Regions from separate parts of the Nocardia sp. NBC_01388 genome, predicted to be linked through region 2. Evidence: riboswitches for the same ligand, from Rfam matches in the RefSeq annotation. Region 2 holds a riboswitch; each other region holds the start of a gene.
What was found. A riboswitch is a leader RNA that binds a small molecule or an ion and turns the genes downstream of it on or off. The one in region 2 is predicted to bind S-adenosylmethionine.

Region 1: linked by a shared signal. The riboswitch ahead of OG716_RS29490 (aminotransferase class V-fold PLP-dependent enzyme) and the one ahead of OG716_RS26470 (bifunctional o-acetylhomoserine/o-acetylserine sulfhydrylase) in region 2 are both predicted to bind S-adenosylmethionine.
Region 3: linked by a shared signal. The riboswitch ahead of OG716_RS33185 (rhodanese-like domain-containing protein) and the one ahead of OG716_RS26470 (bifunctional o-acetylhomoserine/o-acetylserine sulfhydrylase) in region 2 are both predicted to bind S-adenosylmethionine.

The regions. Positions count from the first base shown of each region.
Region 1 is NZ_CP109553.1:6,101,442-6,106,513, reverse strand. It holds gene OG716_RS29505 (hypothetical protein) at 1-285, opposite strand, end outside; gene OG716_RS29500 (DUF2752 domain-containing protein) at 477-917, shown strand; gene OG716_RS29495 (hypothetical protein) at 1,008-1,193, shown strand; gene OG716_RS29490 (aminotransferase class V-fold PLP-dependent enzyme) at 1,314-2,627, opposite strand; SAM riboswitch class IV at 2,680-2,793, opposite strand; gene OG716_RS29485 (heme oxygenase (biliverdin-producing)) at 2,975-3,631, shown strand; gene OG716_RS29480 (LysE family translocator) at 3,760-4,395, shown strand; gene OG716_RS29475 (flavin reductase family protein) at 4,429-4,893, opposite strand.
Region 2 is NZ_CP109553.1:5,398,312-5,403,383, forward strand. It holds gene OG716_RS26460 (MFS transporter) at 1-1,076, opposite strand, end outside; gene OG716_RS26465 (TetR/AcrR family transcriptional regulator) at 1,214-1,945, shown strand; SAM riboswitch class IV at 1,958-2,068, shown strand; gene OG716_RS26470 (bifunctional o-acetylhomoserine/o-acetylserine sulfhydrylase) at 2,161-3,510, shown strand; gene OG716_RS26475 (homoserine O-acetyltransferase) at 3,507-4,661, shown strand; gene OG716_RS26480 (hypothetical protein) at 4,847-5,008, shown strand.
Region 3 is NZ_CP109553.1:6,934,173-6,939,244, forward strand. It holds gene OG716_RS33165 (hypothetical protein) at 1-185, opposite strand, end outside; gene OG716_RS33170 (amidohydrolase family protein) at 375-1,241, opposite strand; gene OG716_RS33175 (FAD-dependent oxidoreductase) at 1,318-2,775, opposite strand; gene OG716_RS33180 (hypothetical protein) at 3,061-3,495, shown strand; SAM riboswitch class IV at 3,676-3,791, shown strand; gene OG716_RS33185 (rhodanese-like domain-containing protein) at 3,806-4,228, shown strand; gene OG716_RS33190 (O-succinylhomoserine sulfhydrylase) at 4,307-5,072, shown strand, end outside.

The sequences.
Region 1 (5,072 bases), 700 kb from region 2:
GGCGGGCTGGGGCGAGAAGTCTTGTGGGGCAGGCTGGGCGGGGTAGCCCCGGGGTGGGAGGCTCGGGTCGAACTGGGTCGGCTCCGGGGTGGCGGGTGGGGTGTCCTTCTTTTTGAAGACGAAGTAGACGCCTACCGAGATGAGGAGTAGGACCAGGACGCCTAGGAGGCCGAACATGTGGCCGATGACGCGGCCGCCGACCTTGGCGAGAATGATGATGGCGAGTGCGCCGGCGGCGGCGGAGGCGCGGGCGATTGTGCTGCTGCCTGGTTGATTCTGGCTCATGAGATGGAATTCCCCCGATCGAAAACTGTTGCGGGGGCAGCATACCCACGGTTCTGGACGAGTGTCCGTGTCCGTTCGGCCAGCTCACCATCCAAATGGGTCATATCGGACAAAGCTGTCCGGGGGGTGCGAAGTCGGCTGCGATCTGGCAGATTGCGGTGGCCGCGACTACCGTTGTTCGCGTGCACACCATGCCCCCGACCGAGGTCGAACCCGCCCCCCGCCCCAGATGGCTGGGTATGGGTTTGCCGCTGCTGTCCGGGGGTGCGGTCGCGGGAGGGCTGGCGCTGCTGCATTTCCGGGATCCGCATGTGCAGGGGGCGTACGGGTTCTGCCCGTTCAAGGAGTTGACGGGGTACTGGTGCCCCGGGTGCGGCGGGTTGCGCGGGCTGCACAATCTCACCGAGGGGCATGTGGTCGATGCCCTGCACAGCAATGTGCTGATTCTGCCGCTGCTGCTGGGTTTCCTCGGCTGGCTGGTTACCGCGCTGGTGTTCGGCTGGCAGGGGAAGCCGATACCGCGGATCCCGAAGGTACTGCCGAAGCCGGCGCTCTGGGCGGCGCTGGCGCTGCTTCTCCTATATACGGTGCTGCGCAATACGCCGTGGGGAACATGGCTGGCCCCGGTGTAATTCGCCCGGTCGATCCGCGGGGGCCGGTCTCCGGGCGGGGTCCGGCGTGCCTGTTCGCGTAATTCCCGCCGATCAGGGCATGCTCTGGATATGAGTGATTCTCTGAAAGACCGTGTGCGAGCGAAGCTGATCCGCCAGCTCGCGGAGGACGGGCCGGACCAGGAACGCGATGACGGACGCCAGCTTTCGGTCCAGGACGACCTGGATCTGCTGAACGCCGTCTCCGATGACGACCCGTTCGTCGAGGAACTCGCCGAGCGCTACCTGGTGCCGTAAACCAACTTTCGGGACTGCCTCAACTCGCGGGACAGGGCTACGCCCCCGACCCCTGAGATTTCGAGGGCGCCCGGCCCCGATAGGCGGGCGCCCTCCAGCGTCGGTCGATTCGAGCGCTGATCAGATGGCGCAGGGGGCTCCGCCCTCGGCGCTGCTGCCGAAGGGGCGGGTTTCGGGGGTGGGATTCCAGTGGCCTTCGGTTTTGGCGTAGGTCCAGGTGGGGCCGTTTTCGACGAGGGTGGAGAGGGCGTCGATCAGGCGGTCCACGGCCGCGGCGGTGCTGCCGAGGCCGATGCTGGCGCGCAGGGCCGCGTCGACGCCGAGGCGGGCGAGCAGGGGGTGGGCGCAGAAGCGGCCGTCGCGGACGCCGATGCCGTGTTCGGCGGAGAGGTACGCGGCCACCTGGCCGGGTTCGAAACCGTCGACGGTGAAGGCGACAATGCCGACGGCATCGGTGCTGTCCCGCCAGATGCGCAGGAAGTTCACGCCCGGAACGGTTTTCAGGCCGTAGCGCAGGCGGTGCGTGAGGTACTGCTCGTGTTCGCGGACGGTGGTCTCGTCGAGTTCGGCGAGGGCGTCGCAGGCGGCGGCCAGCGCGGCCACACCCAGCACATTGGGGGAGCCGGCTTCGTGCCGCTGCGGTGCGGGGGCCCATTCGACGCCGTCGGCGGTCACCGAGCGGACCGCGCCGCCGCCCGCGAGGTACGGCTCGGCGGCATCGAGCCAGTCCCGCCGCCCGACCAGCACGCCCGCGCCGAACGGCGCGTACGCCTTGTGCCCGGAGAAGGCCAGGTAGTCGATGCCACTGGTCTGCAGATCGATGCGCCGGTGCGGTGCCAGCTGGGCGGCGTCCACCAGGATCCGAGTGCCGCACTGGTGCGCGATCCAGGCCAGCCGCTCCAGCGGCAGCAGTTCGCCGGTGACGTTCGATGCTCCGGTAATGGCAAGCAGCGCAGCGGGTTTGGTGCACAGTTCGGCGACCACGCGCTGAATGGTCTCCTCGATGGTGTCCGCGACCGGCACCACCCGGCGACCGCCTCGGGTCCACGGCAGGAAGTTGGCGTGGTGTTCCACGTCGAGCACCACGGTGTCGCCGGGCACGCAGGCGGCGAGCAGATTCAGCGAATCGGTGGTGTTGCGGGTGAAGACCACAACCTGGTCGTCGGCGGCATTGAGGAATCGGGCGACCGAGCCGCGGGCGCCTTCGTAGCAGTCGGTGGAGACGCGGGAGGCGTAACCGGCGCCGCGGTGCACGCTGGCGTAGAACGGCAGCAGCTGCTGCACCCGGTCGGCGACCTGCGTCAATGCCGGTGCGCTGGCGGCATAGTCGAAGTTGGCGTACGTGGTGGTCCCACCCTGCACGAGGGGTACCCGCAGATCGCAACCGGAGACGGAGGCGAGAGCGGCACAGGACTGGTCGGCAAATGCAGTCATCACGAAATCCCATTCGGGCAAGGGACGCGCGATCAGAAAAAGAGTGATCGAGAGTCCGCGCTTGCCGCGCCCGGTCGGGCGGCGGCCCGGTCGTCACCTGGAGCACCCCACCGCGGAGGAGGGTTGCCGACCAGCTAGCCAGGGCTTGACGCTGGTACTCATGACCTGATTCGGAAGGCTCGCAGATGTGCCGGGGTCCTGTCAACCTCTTCGGAAAAATCATCCGAAAGTTGGAGTGGGTGGGCCGCAAAGTTCGAATCGCGCGATCGTTGCTGACGCGTATCGTCAAGGGGGAAGTTAGGGTAGCCAAAGGTGGGCGCCCCCGGTTCGAAACGAGGAGCTCGACCATGCTGGATACCGCGCCGTTCTCGACGCTCATTCGTTCCGCGACCGAGCAGCAGCACGCCGAGGCCGAACACTCCACTTTCATGAGCGATCTGCTGCAGGGGAAGCTCGGCGTCGAGGCCTTCTACCGCTACACCTCGCAACTCTGGTTCGTTTACGACGCCCTCGAAAAGCATTCCGCCGCACTGGCTTCCGACCCGATCGCCGGGCCGTTCGTCAAGCCGGAGCTGAATCGCCTGGCGGCCCTCGAAATCGACCTCGCCCACCTCGGCGGCGCGAAGTGGCGCGATGAACTGGTGGCCCTGCCGTCCACCGCCGCCTACGCAGCCCGCATCGACGAGTGCGCGCGCACCTGGCCGGCCGGTTATGTGGTGCACCACTACACCCGCTACCTGGGCGATCTCTCGGGCGGACAGGTCATTCGCGGCACTGCGGAGAAGCTGTGGGACCTGCCCAAGAAGGGTGACGGCGTCCGCTTCTACGTCTTCGGCGACATCTCCAACCCGGCCGCGTTCAAGCGCGAATACCGGGAAAACCTGGACGCGCTGCCGATCGCCGGTCCGGAGGTCGAGCCGGTGCTCGACGAAGCTCGTCTCGCGTTCTCGATGAACACCGATGTGTTCCGCGAACTGGGCGCGGAATTCAGCGCGCGGAACTGAATCTCTGCTGCTCGGGGGAGCCGCCGGCCATTCCCTCCGGATAGGGTCGGCGGCTTTCTATTTGTCTCTCCCGCAGGGGCTCCGGCCCGCCCTTGCGCCGGAGTGCCGGGGTGCGTTGCGATAGAGGTGTGAGTTTCCCTCTGCTGCTGAGCTTTATCGGGCTGTGCGTACTGCTGGCCCTCACTCCCGGCCCGGATACCTTTCTGGTGCTGCGCTTCACGATGGCCGGGCGCCGCCCCGGTATCGCCGCGGCGGTCGGATCGTCGTTCGGCGGGCTGGTCTGGGCGGTGGTGGTCGCGGCGGGTGTCGCGGCGCTGCTGGAACAGTCGGCGACGGCCTATCGCAGCTTGAAGGTGATCGGCGGAATCTACCTGCTGTACTTGGGCGTTCGCGCCCTGCTCGAACACCGGCGCGGCCAGGCGGCGGGCGCCCCGGAACTCACCGCGGACGGGGTTCAGTCGCAGCGGGTATCCGTTCGCTCGGCATTCGCTGCGGGATTGCTGTCCTGCATTTTCAACCCGAAGGTCGGGCTGTTCTATCTCGCGGTGCTCCCGCAGTTCCTGTCCCAGGTGACCTTCGCGAACACGCTCGGCCTCGGCGCCATCGAATGCACCATTGCCGCAATCGAAATGGTGCTGCTGGCGGTCGCCGCCTCGCGCGCGGTGGCGCTGCTGCGCAAGCCCAAGGTGCGAGATCGGCTGGAACAGGTGAGCGCGGCCATCCTGGCGGCGCTGGGCCTCGGCACGGTGGCCTCGGCGGCCTGAGCGCATGCGACCTGGGCGCAATAGCGCGCTGGCTCAGTCGGCGATCTCGGCGCGGTGGTAGACGCCGTTGTAATAGACCAGCGGCCCGACGGCGGGTGCGTCCTCGGTGTTGTCGTGCACGCGCGTGACCAATCCGACCACAAGCGTGTGATCGCCGATGGGAATGAGCTGATGCACGGTGGCCCGCACCCAGATCGGAGTGCCGTGCAGGACCGGTTCGCTGCTCGGCAGGGTGGTCCACAGCGACCGATCGGTGAAGCGCTCCTCGGCGCTGCGGCTGAATCGCTGGGCCAGATGCTTCTGATGTTCGCCGAGGAAGTGCACAACCACCGAATCGGCGTTCGACAGGGCGGTGAGGCTGGAGGAGGTCGCGGCGATATTGAAGGAGATGAGCGGCGGCTCCGCCGAGAGGGAGGCGAAGGAGGTGGCGGTGAAACCGACCGGACCGGCCTCGGAATGCAGGGTGACGATGGTGACGCCGGCGGGATAGTGCCGCATGGCGGCCCGGTACTGCTGGGCGGTGATGCCGCTCAGGTCGTCGGGCGCTTGGAAGTCGGCGCCGTGCGTGAATAGCTCGGTGCCGGGCGGCGGAGAATCGGTCACATTCCGAACCTACGTCGTCCGGGGGCTGGATATTCCGGGGAGTGTGAAATATCGCGCGGGGGTGCGAAGTGTTG
Region 2 (5,072 bases):
AGCAGACCGCCCGTACCGAGCACCGCACCGGTCAGCATGACCGGGCGCGGCCCGATCTTCGGCAGCAGCGCGCTGGCGATACCGGCCGAGATGACGATGCCCACCGGGAACGGCAGGAACGACACACCCGCCTTGAGCGCCGAGTACCCGAGGGTGAGCTGCAGGTAGAAGCTCAGGTTCAGGAACATGGCGAACATGGCGATCGGGGTGATGAGCGCGACCAGGAATGAGCCGCCTCGGTTGATCTCACCCGGAATACGCAGTGGCAGCAGCGGATTCGCTGTTCGACGTTCGATAACCACGAAGGCGACGAGCAGTGCCACACCCGCGACGAGGAAGCCGAGGGTGGTGCTCGCGGTCCAGCCGTCCGATGCCGCGCGGCTGAAGCCGTAGACGACCGAGATCAAACCGAGCGTCGCGGTGACCGCGCCGGGCAGGTCGTACCCGCCGGTGCGCGGCGCGGGAATGTCCTTGATGACGAAGGCCATGGCGCCGGCGAAGGCCAGCAGTGCGATGGGCGTGTTCACCAGCAGGCACCAGCGCCAGCTGGCGTACTCGGTGAGCAGACCGCCGACGATCAGGCCGATGGCCGCGCCGCCCGCCGAGACGCCGGCGAAGACGCCGAACGCGCGGGCCCGCTCCTTGGGCTCGGTGAAGGTGATCGACACCAGCGACAGCGCCGCCGGCGCCAGCAGTGCGCCGAACGCGCCCTGCAGGCCGCGACCGGCGAACAGTTCCGCGGTGTTCTGCGCCAGTCCGGCCAGCGCCGAGGCGCCGGCGAAACCGATCAGGCCGATCAGGAAGATGCGGCGACGGCCGAGGTAGTCGGCGAGCCGGCCGCCGAGCAGCAGCAGGCCACCGAAGATCAGCGTGTAGGCGGTGAGGATCCACTGCCGGTTGCCGTCGCTGATGCCCAGGTCCTGCTGGGCGAAGGGCAGGGAAATAGTGACGATGGTGGCGTCGAGCACCACCATCAGCTGGGCCATGGCAATCACGCCCAGCGCCAGCCAGCGCTTGGAAGCGCTTGTCTGACTTGATTTTTCATCGGGCGCGAGAGTCGCCATCCCAGTGGTCATGCCGTCTCCTCAGGAGTGGTTCGAACAGCCTGGTCCATCGTGGCACCTCCAGACAATTGGCGTCAAGAGAAAAGTGTCGCAATCAGACAGTTGGCGGTTCTCGTCACAATATCGCCGGACGGCTATACAATGACGACATGTCCGAGTCGTCGACGCATGCCGGTTCACTGACACTCCACAGCCCCGAGCGGGCGAGTCTGGAGCGTCACCGGCCGGGTCTGCGCGAGCGCAAGAAGCAGCAGACCCGGACGCGCATCATCGATGTGGCGCTGCAGCTGTGCGACGCGCAGGGTTTCGACGCCACCACCGTCGAGCAGATCGCCGATGCGGCCGATGTCTCACCGCGCACCATCAACCGGTACTTCGACAGCAAAGAGGCGATCGTCATCGCCCCGATCGAGGACATGGGCCGGGCGCTCGCCGACCAGCTGCGCGCGCAGCCCATCACCGGCAATGAACTGCAGGCCCTGCTCGACGCGTTCATGGCCGTGGTCGAGCAGGTCATCGAGGGCGACAATCCGCTGCCGTTCCACTGGTTTCAGCAGATGCAGCGCATCACGCAGAGCAATGCGACAGTCCGCGCCGAAAGCCTGTCCGCGGCCGATACCAAGACCCTGTCCATGACGACGGTGCTCGCCGAACGCCTGCGGACCGATCCGAATGCCATGCCGGTGCGGATGATCTCGGCCACCTGGCACGCCATCGTGCGCATCGGCATGGAGTGCGAATTCGACGCCTCCTCCGAGTTCCCCGATTGCTCCAGTGCGAGCACGGCACGCGAGCTCATCGACAATGTGGTCGCCGCCTATGAGGAGTACACGCGCAGTTGCGCCCTCCCCGTCGCGACGGCCGCCACCGGTCCCCGTTAGAATTTCGCATCAGGTCAAGAGCATCAGCGTTAAGCCCCGGCTCGCTGATCGGCAACCCTCCAGCAGCGGCGGGGTGCTCCGGGTGAGGACCAGGCGCTCGAAGGCCGAGCGCAAGCGCACTGTAGGAGGACCCGAGATGTGTTGTTGTCGAAGCTTATTCGCCTTCCGATAACGTCCACCTCCGCCATTCGGCGACCTTTTCTCTGGAGCACGACATGAGTGACTCGACCGCGCCCGCTGCCTCTTCGGCAACCAGCGACATCGGCCCGGCCAACTGGTCCTTCGAGACCAAGCAGATCCACGCCGGACAGGCCCCCGACGCCACCACCGGCGCGCGCGCCCTGCCGATCTACCAGACCACCTCGTACGCCTTCCGCGATACCGATCACGCCGCCGCGCTGTTCGGTCTCGCCGAGCCGGGCAATATCTACACCCGCATCATGAATCCCACCCAGGACGTGGTGGAGCAGCGCATCGCCGCGCTCGAGGGCGGTGTGGCCGCACTGCTGCTGGCCTCCGGACAGGCCGCGGAGACCTACGCGATCCTGAACCTCGCCTCGGCGGGCGATCACATCGTGTCCAGCCCGCACCTGTACGGCGGTACCTACAACCTCTTCCACTACTCGCTGCCCAAGCTGGGCATCGAGGTCGGCTTCGTCGAGGATCCCGATGATCTGGCGCAGTGGGAAGCGGCCGTACGGCCGAACACCAAGGCGTTCTACGGCGAGACCATCGCCAATCCGAGCAGCTCGATCTTCGATATCCCGGGCATCGCCGGTGTCGCGCACGCGGCGGGCATCCCGCTGATCGTGGACAACACCGTCGCCACGCCGTACCTGCTCCAGCCGCTGAAGCACGGCGCGGACATCGTGGTGCACTCGGCCACCAAGTACCTGGGCGGGCACGGCGCCGCGGTCGCGGGCGTGATCGTCGACGGCGGCACCTTCGACTGGACCGTGCGCGATGCCGACGGTGAGCCGCGCTTCCCGGGCTTCACCACCCCCGATCCCAGCTACCACGGCGCCGTCTTCGCCGATCTCGGCGCACCGGCGTACGCACTCAAGGCACGGGTGCAGCTGCTGCGCGATCTGGGCGCCGCGGCTTCGCCGTTCAACGCCTTCCTGATCAGCCAGGGCATCGAAACACTGAGTCTGCGGCTGGAGCGGCACGTGTCCAACGCGGAGGCCGTGGCGGAGTTCCTGACACAGCAGCCGGGCGTCGAGAAGGTCTACTACGCGGGGCTGCCCAGCTCGCCGTGGTTCGAGCGGGGCAAACAACTGGCTCCCAAGGGTGCCGGCGCCATCGTCTCGTTCGAACTGGCCGGCGGCGTGGATGCGGGCAAGAAGTTCGTGGACACCCTGGTGCTGCACAGCCATGTCGCTAACATCGGGGATGTGCGTTCCCTCGTCATCCACCCGGCGTCCACCACCCACTCCCAGCTGACACCCGAGGAGCAGCTCGCCTCCGGCGTCACCCCTGGTCTGGTCCGTTTGGCCGTGGGTATCGAGGGCATCGACGACATCCTGGCGGACCTGCGCGCCGGATTGACGGCGGCCGCAAGTTGACCGCGAATATCGAATCGAGCACTGCCCGTTCGACGGCGGAAGTCCTGCTTCCGCCGCCGGACGGCACGCTCGGCAGCATTACGATCGGGGAGGTGGCGCTGGAGAGCGGCGCCGTCCTTCCCGACGTGACGCTGGCCGTGCAACGCTGGGGCGAACTATCGGCGAATGCCGACAATCTGGTGCTGATCGAACATGCGCTGACCGGTGATTCGCATGTGATCGGGCCGGCCGATGTGCATCACGATCAGGCCGGCTGGTGGGACGGGACCATCGGTCCCGGTAAGGCCATCGACACCCGCGAGTGGTGTGTCATCGCCACCAATGTGCTCGGCGGCTGTAAGGGCAGCACCGGTCCGGCGTCGCCGGCGCCGGACGGAAAGCCTTGGGGTGGAAGGTTTCCCGAGATCACCGTGCGCGATCAGGTGACCGCGGAGGCCCAGTTCTTCGATGTGCTCGGGGTCGAGCGCCTGGCCGCCGTCGTGGGCGGTTCCATGGGCGGCATGCGGGTGCTGGAGTGGATGATCGGATATCCCGAACGGGTCGGCGCGGCGCTGGTGCTCGCGGCCAGTGCGCGGGCCACCGCCGATCAGCTCGGCCAGCAGACCACCCAGATCGCCGTCATCAAGGCCGATCCGGACTGGCAGGGCGGTAACTACTACGGTACCGGGCGCGCCCCGATGACCGGTATGGGCCTGGCCCGGCGCATGGCGCATCTCACCTATCGCGCCGAGGCCGAGCTCGATCACCGCTTCGAGAATTTCGCCCAGGGCGACGAGAACCCCTGGGAGGGTGGGCGTTACGCGGTGCAGAGCTATCTGGAGTACCAGGCCGACAAGCTCATCTCGCGTTTCGATCCGGCCACCTACGTGCTGCTCACCGAGGCGCTGAATCGGTACGACGTGGGCCGTGGGCGTGGTGGCATCGAGGCGGCGCTGTCGGGCACGCCAGTACCGTGTGTGGTCGGTGGTGTGGATTCCGATCGCCTGTATCCGCTGCGCAATCAGCAGGAGCTGGCCGATCTGCTGCCGGGCTGTAAGGGGCTGGAGATCGTGCACTCCCGCGACGGCCACGACGGCTTCCTCACCGAGACCGAGGCGGTCAGCAAGCTGATGCTCGAGACGATGGAGCTGGCCCGCGCCGCGCGTGCGTGATCGGTACTATCGCGTGCGACCGACCGGTATGTAATGCCTGCGGTGCAATGACCGCAGACAATGCCATGAGTCGCGCCTGTTTCGTACGAATTATCTTGACGCACTGTCGGTTTCGTTCGCGTGACACCAGGTAACCGGAGACCGGAATCCGTGCCGAAACTCGGCGGTGGTCGTATGGTGGTGACATGACAGCAGCCTTCGATGACATGGATCTTCGCGATCTCGTCGCGTTGCTCTCCGATGAGGAGCAGCACGAGCTTCGCCCCGCCGTGCTGCGTGTGCTCCACCGGCTACCGGATCAGGAAATCCTGCGCCGTGAGCTGGGTCGCCGCCTCACCAACGTCTGAGCACAGTCGACAACACCCACTAGAGAATTCCCCGGAGGCCCGGCTTCCGGGGAATTTGCCGTAG
Region 3 (5,072 bases), 1.5 Mb from region 2:
ATGGTGTCCGGCGGCGGGGGCAGTTCGGAGCGGTGCAGGCGCAGCGTCGGCGATTGCGGGGTGAACAGCGGCAGCGTCGGCGCCGGATCCGCGAAGCGGGGTTCCTTGGCGGGCAGCCGGTAGAAGGCGCGCGCATTGTCTTCCAGCACCCGGTGCAGGTCGGCACCGACCGCATCGGCGATCACCTTGATATCCCGGTCCAGGAACGGCCGCCCGGCGGAGTGCTCACGACCTACCTCGGTTCATCGTCGATCCAGTGCGCACCGGCTCACAACACCGGTGTTGACGGTATGACAATAACGCGAGGGTGTGTTGCCGCGGCAAGCCCCCGGGTGTGGATCCGGACCGGAGCATGCCGGGTGGCGAGGCGGCCGCTAGCGCTCGATTTTGGGCAGCGGCATGGTGTCCGGCGGCGGGGGCAGTTCGGAGCGGTGCAGGCGCAGCGTCGGCGATTGCGGGGTGAACAGCGGCAGCGTCGGCGCCGGATCCGCGAAGCGGGGTTCCTTGGCGGGCAGCCGGTAGAAGGCGCGCGCATTGTCTTCCAGCACCCGGTGCAGGTCGGCACCGACCGCATCGGCGATCACCTTGATATCCCGGTCCAGGAACGGCCGCCCGGCGCGGGTGCCGGGCAGATCGGAGCCGAACATGAGCGCCTCCGGATTCACCGCGTGAATCCGGCGCAGCGCGGCGCCCACATTCATCGAGACGCGGCCGAATCCGGACGCTTTCACCTTCGCCCCGCGATCGACAAGATTCAGCAGGTACGGCAGGCAGTCGTCGGACATGCCGAGGTGGTCGATGGACAGCGTCGGCAGTTTGGTGATGACCGGTTCCAGCGATCCGAGCATGGACCCGTCGATATACAGCTCCACATGCCAGCCGACCAGCTCATAGGCCCGCAGCGCCAGCATGGTGAGCCCGACGATATCGCCGCCCGCGCGCTTGAAATTGAACCGGATCGCGCGCACGCCGGCGCGGTCCAGCTCGATGATCTCCTCGTCGGTGGCGTCCTCGCTCAGATTCGCGACGCCGACCCAGCCCTCGCCCAATTCGGCGAGGGCGGCCCGGAGAAAGGTGTGCTCGTTGCCCTGGAAGGAACCGGCGACCACCGCGCCACTGTCGATATCGAAGCGCTGCATGCGCCGCCGATAGTCGGCAATGGTGTACGGGTCGGGCAGGTAGCCCTCGTTCTCGGCCAGCGGGAACCGCGGGTCGAAGATGTGGAGATGGGCATCGAACACGTGATCAGCATGCCTCACAACGGTGACAAGTGCGGAAGACCTTGTCCACCTGGCGGATTCAGCCAGGTCAGGGCTATCAGGAAACCTTGTCCGGCTCGCTCGCGCGAATCATGTCCTCGCGCTCGACAACCTTCACCCGCTCGCGGCCTTCCGGTTCGCCCAGGGCGCGCTCGTGCGCGTCCAGGCGGTACCAGCCGGCCCAGGTGGTGAAGGGGACGCCCTTGTTCTCGAGGAACGAGGTCACCGCGTCCAGCTCCGGCTCGGCAGCCGGGGTGAAACCGGCGGCGTCGTCGAGCAGGCAGGCGATGGTCTCGTTCGCGTCGCCCTTGGTGTGGCCGATGAGGCCGACCGGGCCGCGCTTGATCCAACCGGTGACGTAGGTCTGCGGCATGAAGCGCGCCGCGCCGTCGGCATCCTCGTCGAGCAGGACGCGCCCGGCCTCGTTGGGGACGGTGCCGGCCTGGTCGTCGAACGGCAGGGCCGGAATGTTCTGCGACAGGTAGCCGACCGCGCGGTACACCGCCTGGACGTCGAAGTCCTTGAAAGTGCCGGAGCCCTTGACGTTTCCGGTGCCGTCGAGCGCGGTGCGCTCGGTGCGCAGGCCGATGACCTTGCCGTCGGCGTCACCGAGGATCTCGGCGGGGCTCTCGAAGAAGTGCAGGAACAGCTTGTGCGGGCGGTCGCCCACATCGCGAATGGCCCACTGCTCGAGGGTGTTGCAGATCATGTCGACCTGCTTCGAGTGCCGGCGTGCGGCCTCTGAACCCTCGTCGTAGTCGATGTCCTCGGGGTCGACGATGACCTCGATGGTCGGGGAGTGGTCCAGTTCGCGTAGCTCGAGCGGGGTGAACTTGGCCTGCGCGGGGCCGCGACGTCCGAAGACGTGCACCTCGAGCGCCTTGTTCTCCTTCAGGCCCGCGTACACGTTCGGCGGGATCTCGGTGGGGAGCAGTTCGTCGCCGGTCTTGGCGAGCACGCGCGCCACATCCAGGGCCACATTGCCGACGCCCAGCACGGCAACCTTTTCGGCGTCCAATGGCCAGGTGCGCGGCACATCCGGATGCCCGTCGTACCAGGAGACGAAGTCGGCGGCGCCGAAGCTGCCCTCGAGCTCGATGCCCGGGACCTCGAGCGCGCGGTCGGCATTGGCGCCGGTGGAGAAGATGACCGCGTCGTAGAAGCGCTGCAGGTCTTCCAGGGTGATGTCGACGCCGTAGTCGATATTGCCGAGCAGGCGGACCTGCTCCTTGTCGAGCACCTTGTGCAGGGCGGTGATGATGCCCTTGATGCGCGGGTGGTCGGGGGCGACGCCGTAGCGGATCAGACCGAACGGTGCGGGCATCCGCTCGTAGAGGTCGATGCTCACTCCGCCGAAACCTGTGGGGGCGTCGGACTTCATCAACGCGTCGGCGGCGTAGATTCCGGCCGGACCGGCGCCCACGATCGCAATGCGGAGCGGGCGGGCCGCCGCACCGTGGTGCGAGTCGGACACCGTCCCGGACTGCGTATCGGTCGCTGCACTCTGTTCGGTCATTCTCACGCGCACCTTTGGTTGGAACTATCTGTCGTCAAGTCTCAGCCGTCGTTCTTAGCTTAGGCTAAGTTGACGCCCTCGCCCCGGGTGCCTTCGTTGGATCCCCGAAGCTGCAGCGTTGCTGCCTGGTACCGCTATTCCCGCTCGTTCAGGGAAATTGTGCTGATTCTATCGGTGGAAGGAACACCCCGCCCGCGCCGGTGCGGTGAACTGTACGAATGCCCATCGCGTTCGCTGACCGGTGCGGCGGATCGCGCGCTCCGGCGCGACGGGCATGATCTACCCATGAGCGACGTCGATGACCAGGCGGTTCCGATCGATCAGGCCGAGGCCAGGAGCATGCTTCCGTTCCTGTTGGCGGCCGGCATCCTGGTGCTGGTGGTTATCGGGATCGTGATCGCCACCCTGATGTCGCCGGCTGAGAAGAATCTCACAGATTCCGGCCAGCTGGCCGTCGCCGCTCGCAATTTCATCCAATCCCGCAGCGCGGGTGGCGCACTCGATCCGACCGTGGTGTGCAAGGGCTTCGACGACAACCGCTCGCCGCTGAAAACCGCGGTCGAGGGCGGCCCGAAACTCGACATCGTGGGGCTCGCCGACCCGAAAATCGACGGCGATCGCGCGACCGCCGCGGTCACCTTCCGCGCCGACAGCCACGATACGACCGCCACCTGGAACTTCACCCGCGCAGATACGACCTGGCTGGTCTGCAATTCCTGAGGTCCTCACCAGCCCCAAGTTCGCGGCCCGCCTGGGTCTGGACTGCCGGAGCGGGGGAGCGAAGCGGAGGAGCGGAGGAGGGAAGACCCAGGTAACAGGCCCGCGAACCCGCCGGAGCGGAGCGGAGGCAAATTAAACAGAGTTTGACAGGGGGGCATGATTTTCGGCAATCTCAACCCAGGTCATGAGTATCAGCGCGAAGCCCCGGCTCGCTGATCGGCAACCCTCCTCCGCGGCGGGGTGCTCCGGGTGACGACCTGGCCGCGCATCGGGCAACGGTGCGGCAAGTGCGGATTCACAGGAGGTCGATATGAGTTACGCGGGTGACCTGACGCCGAAGCAGGCGTGGGAACTGTTGCGGGACAATCCGAATGCGGTGCTGGTGGATGTGCGCACCGAAGCCGAGTGGCGCTTTGTCGGCGTCCCCGATACCAGTGGCATCGGGCGGCCGACCGCGCTGATCGAATGGGTCGACGCCACCGGCACGCGCAATGCCCGGTTCGTGGACCAGTTGAAGCAGGCGCTCGCCGATCGTGAGCCGGATTCGGAAGCGCCGGTGATCTTCATCTGTCGCTCCGGCCAGCGCTCCATCGGTGCGGCGACGGCGGCGACGGGCATCGGGCTCGCACCGGCCTTCAATGTCCTCGAGGGTTTCGAAGGCGCGCTCGACGCGCAGGGACACCGCGGCAGCGAGGGCTGGCGCGCCGATGGGCTGCCGTGGAGGCAGTCATGAGGGCGCGCCGATGGGGCTGTATCGATTGGAGGCAGTCATGAGGGCGCGCCGATGGGGCTGTATCGATTGGAGGCAGTCATGATCACCGGTGGTTCGTTCGAGCGACCGCTTCCCGAGGGCGTCGGCCCGTCCACGCTCGGCGTGCGAGGTGGCTTGCGCCGCTCCGGTTTCGATGAGACCTCCGAGGCGCTGTTCCTGAATTCGGGCTTCGTCTACGAGAGCGCCGAGGCCGCCGAGGCCGCGTTCACCGGCGATATCAAGCATTTCGTCTACTCGCGCTACGGCAATCCGACGGTCGCCATGTTCGAGGAGCGCTTGCGCCTGCTCGACGGCGCCGAAGCGTGTTTCGCCACCGCCAGTGGCATGTCCGCGGTCTTCACCGCACTGGGTGCGCTGCTCGGCGCGGGTGACCGCCTGGTCGCCGCCCGCAGTCTCTTCGGTTCCTGCTTCGTGGTGGCCAATGAGATCCTGCCGCGCTGGGGTGTGGAGACCGTCTTCGTCGACGGCGAGGATCTGGCGCAGTGGGAAGAGGCGCTCTCGGTGCCGACCCAGGCCGTCTTCTTCGAGACCCCGTCCAACCCCATGCAGACGCTGGTGGATGTGCGCGCGGTCTGCGATCTCGCGCATGCCGCGGGCGCACAGGTGGTGCTGGACAACGTCTTTGCCACTCCGCTGCTGCAGAAGGGCTTCGATCTCGGCGCGGATGTGCTGGTGTACTCCGGCACCAAGCACATCGACGGCCAGGGCCGGGTGCTCGGCGGCGCGATTCTGGGTTCGCACGAGTACATCGACGGTCCGGTGAAAAACCTTATGCGCCATACCGGTCCGGCTCTGAGCCCGTTCA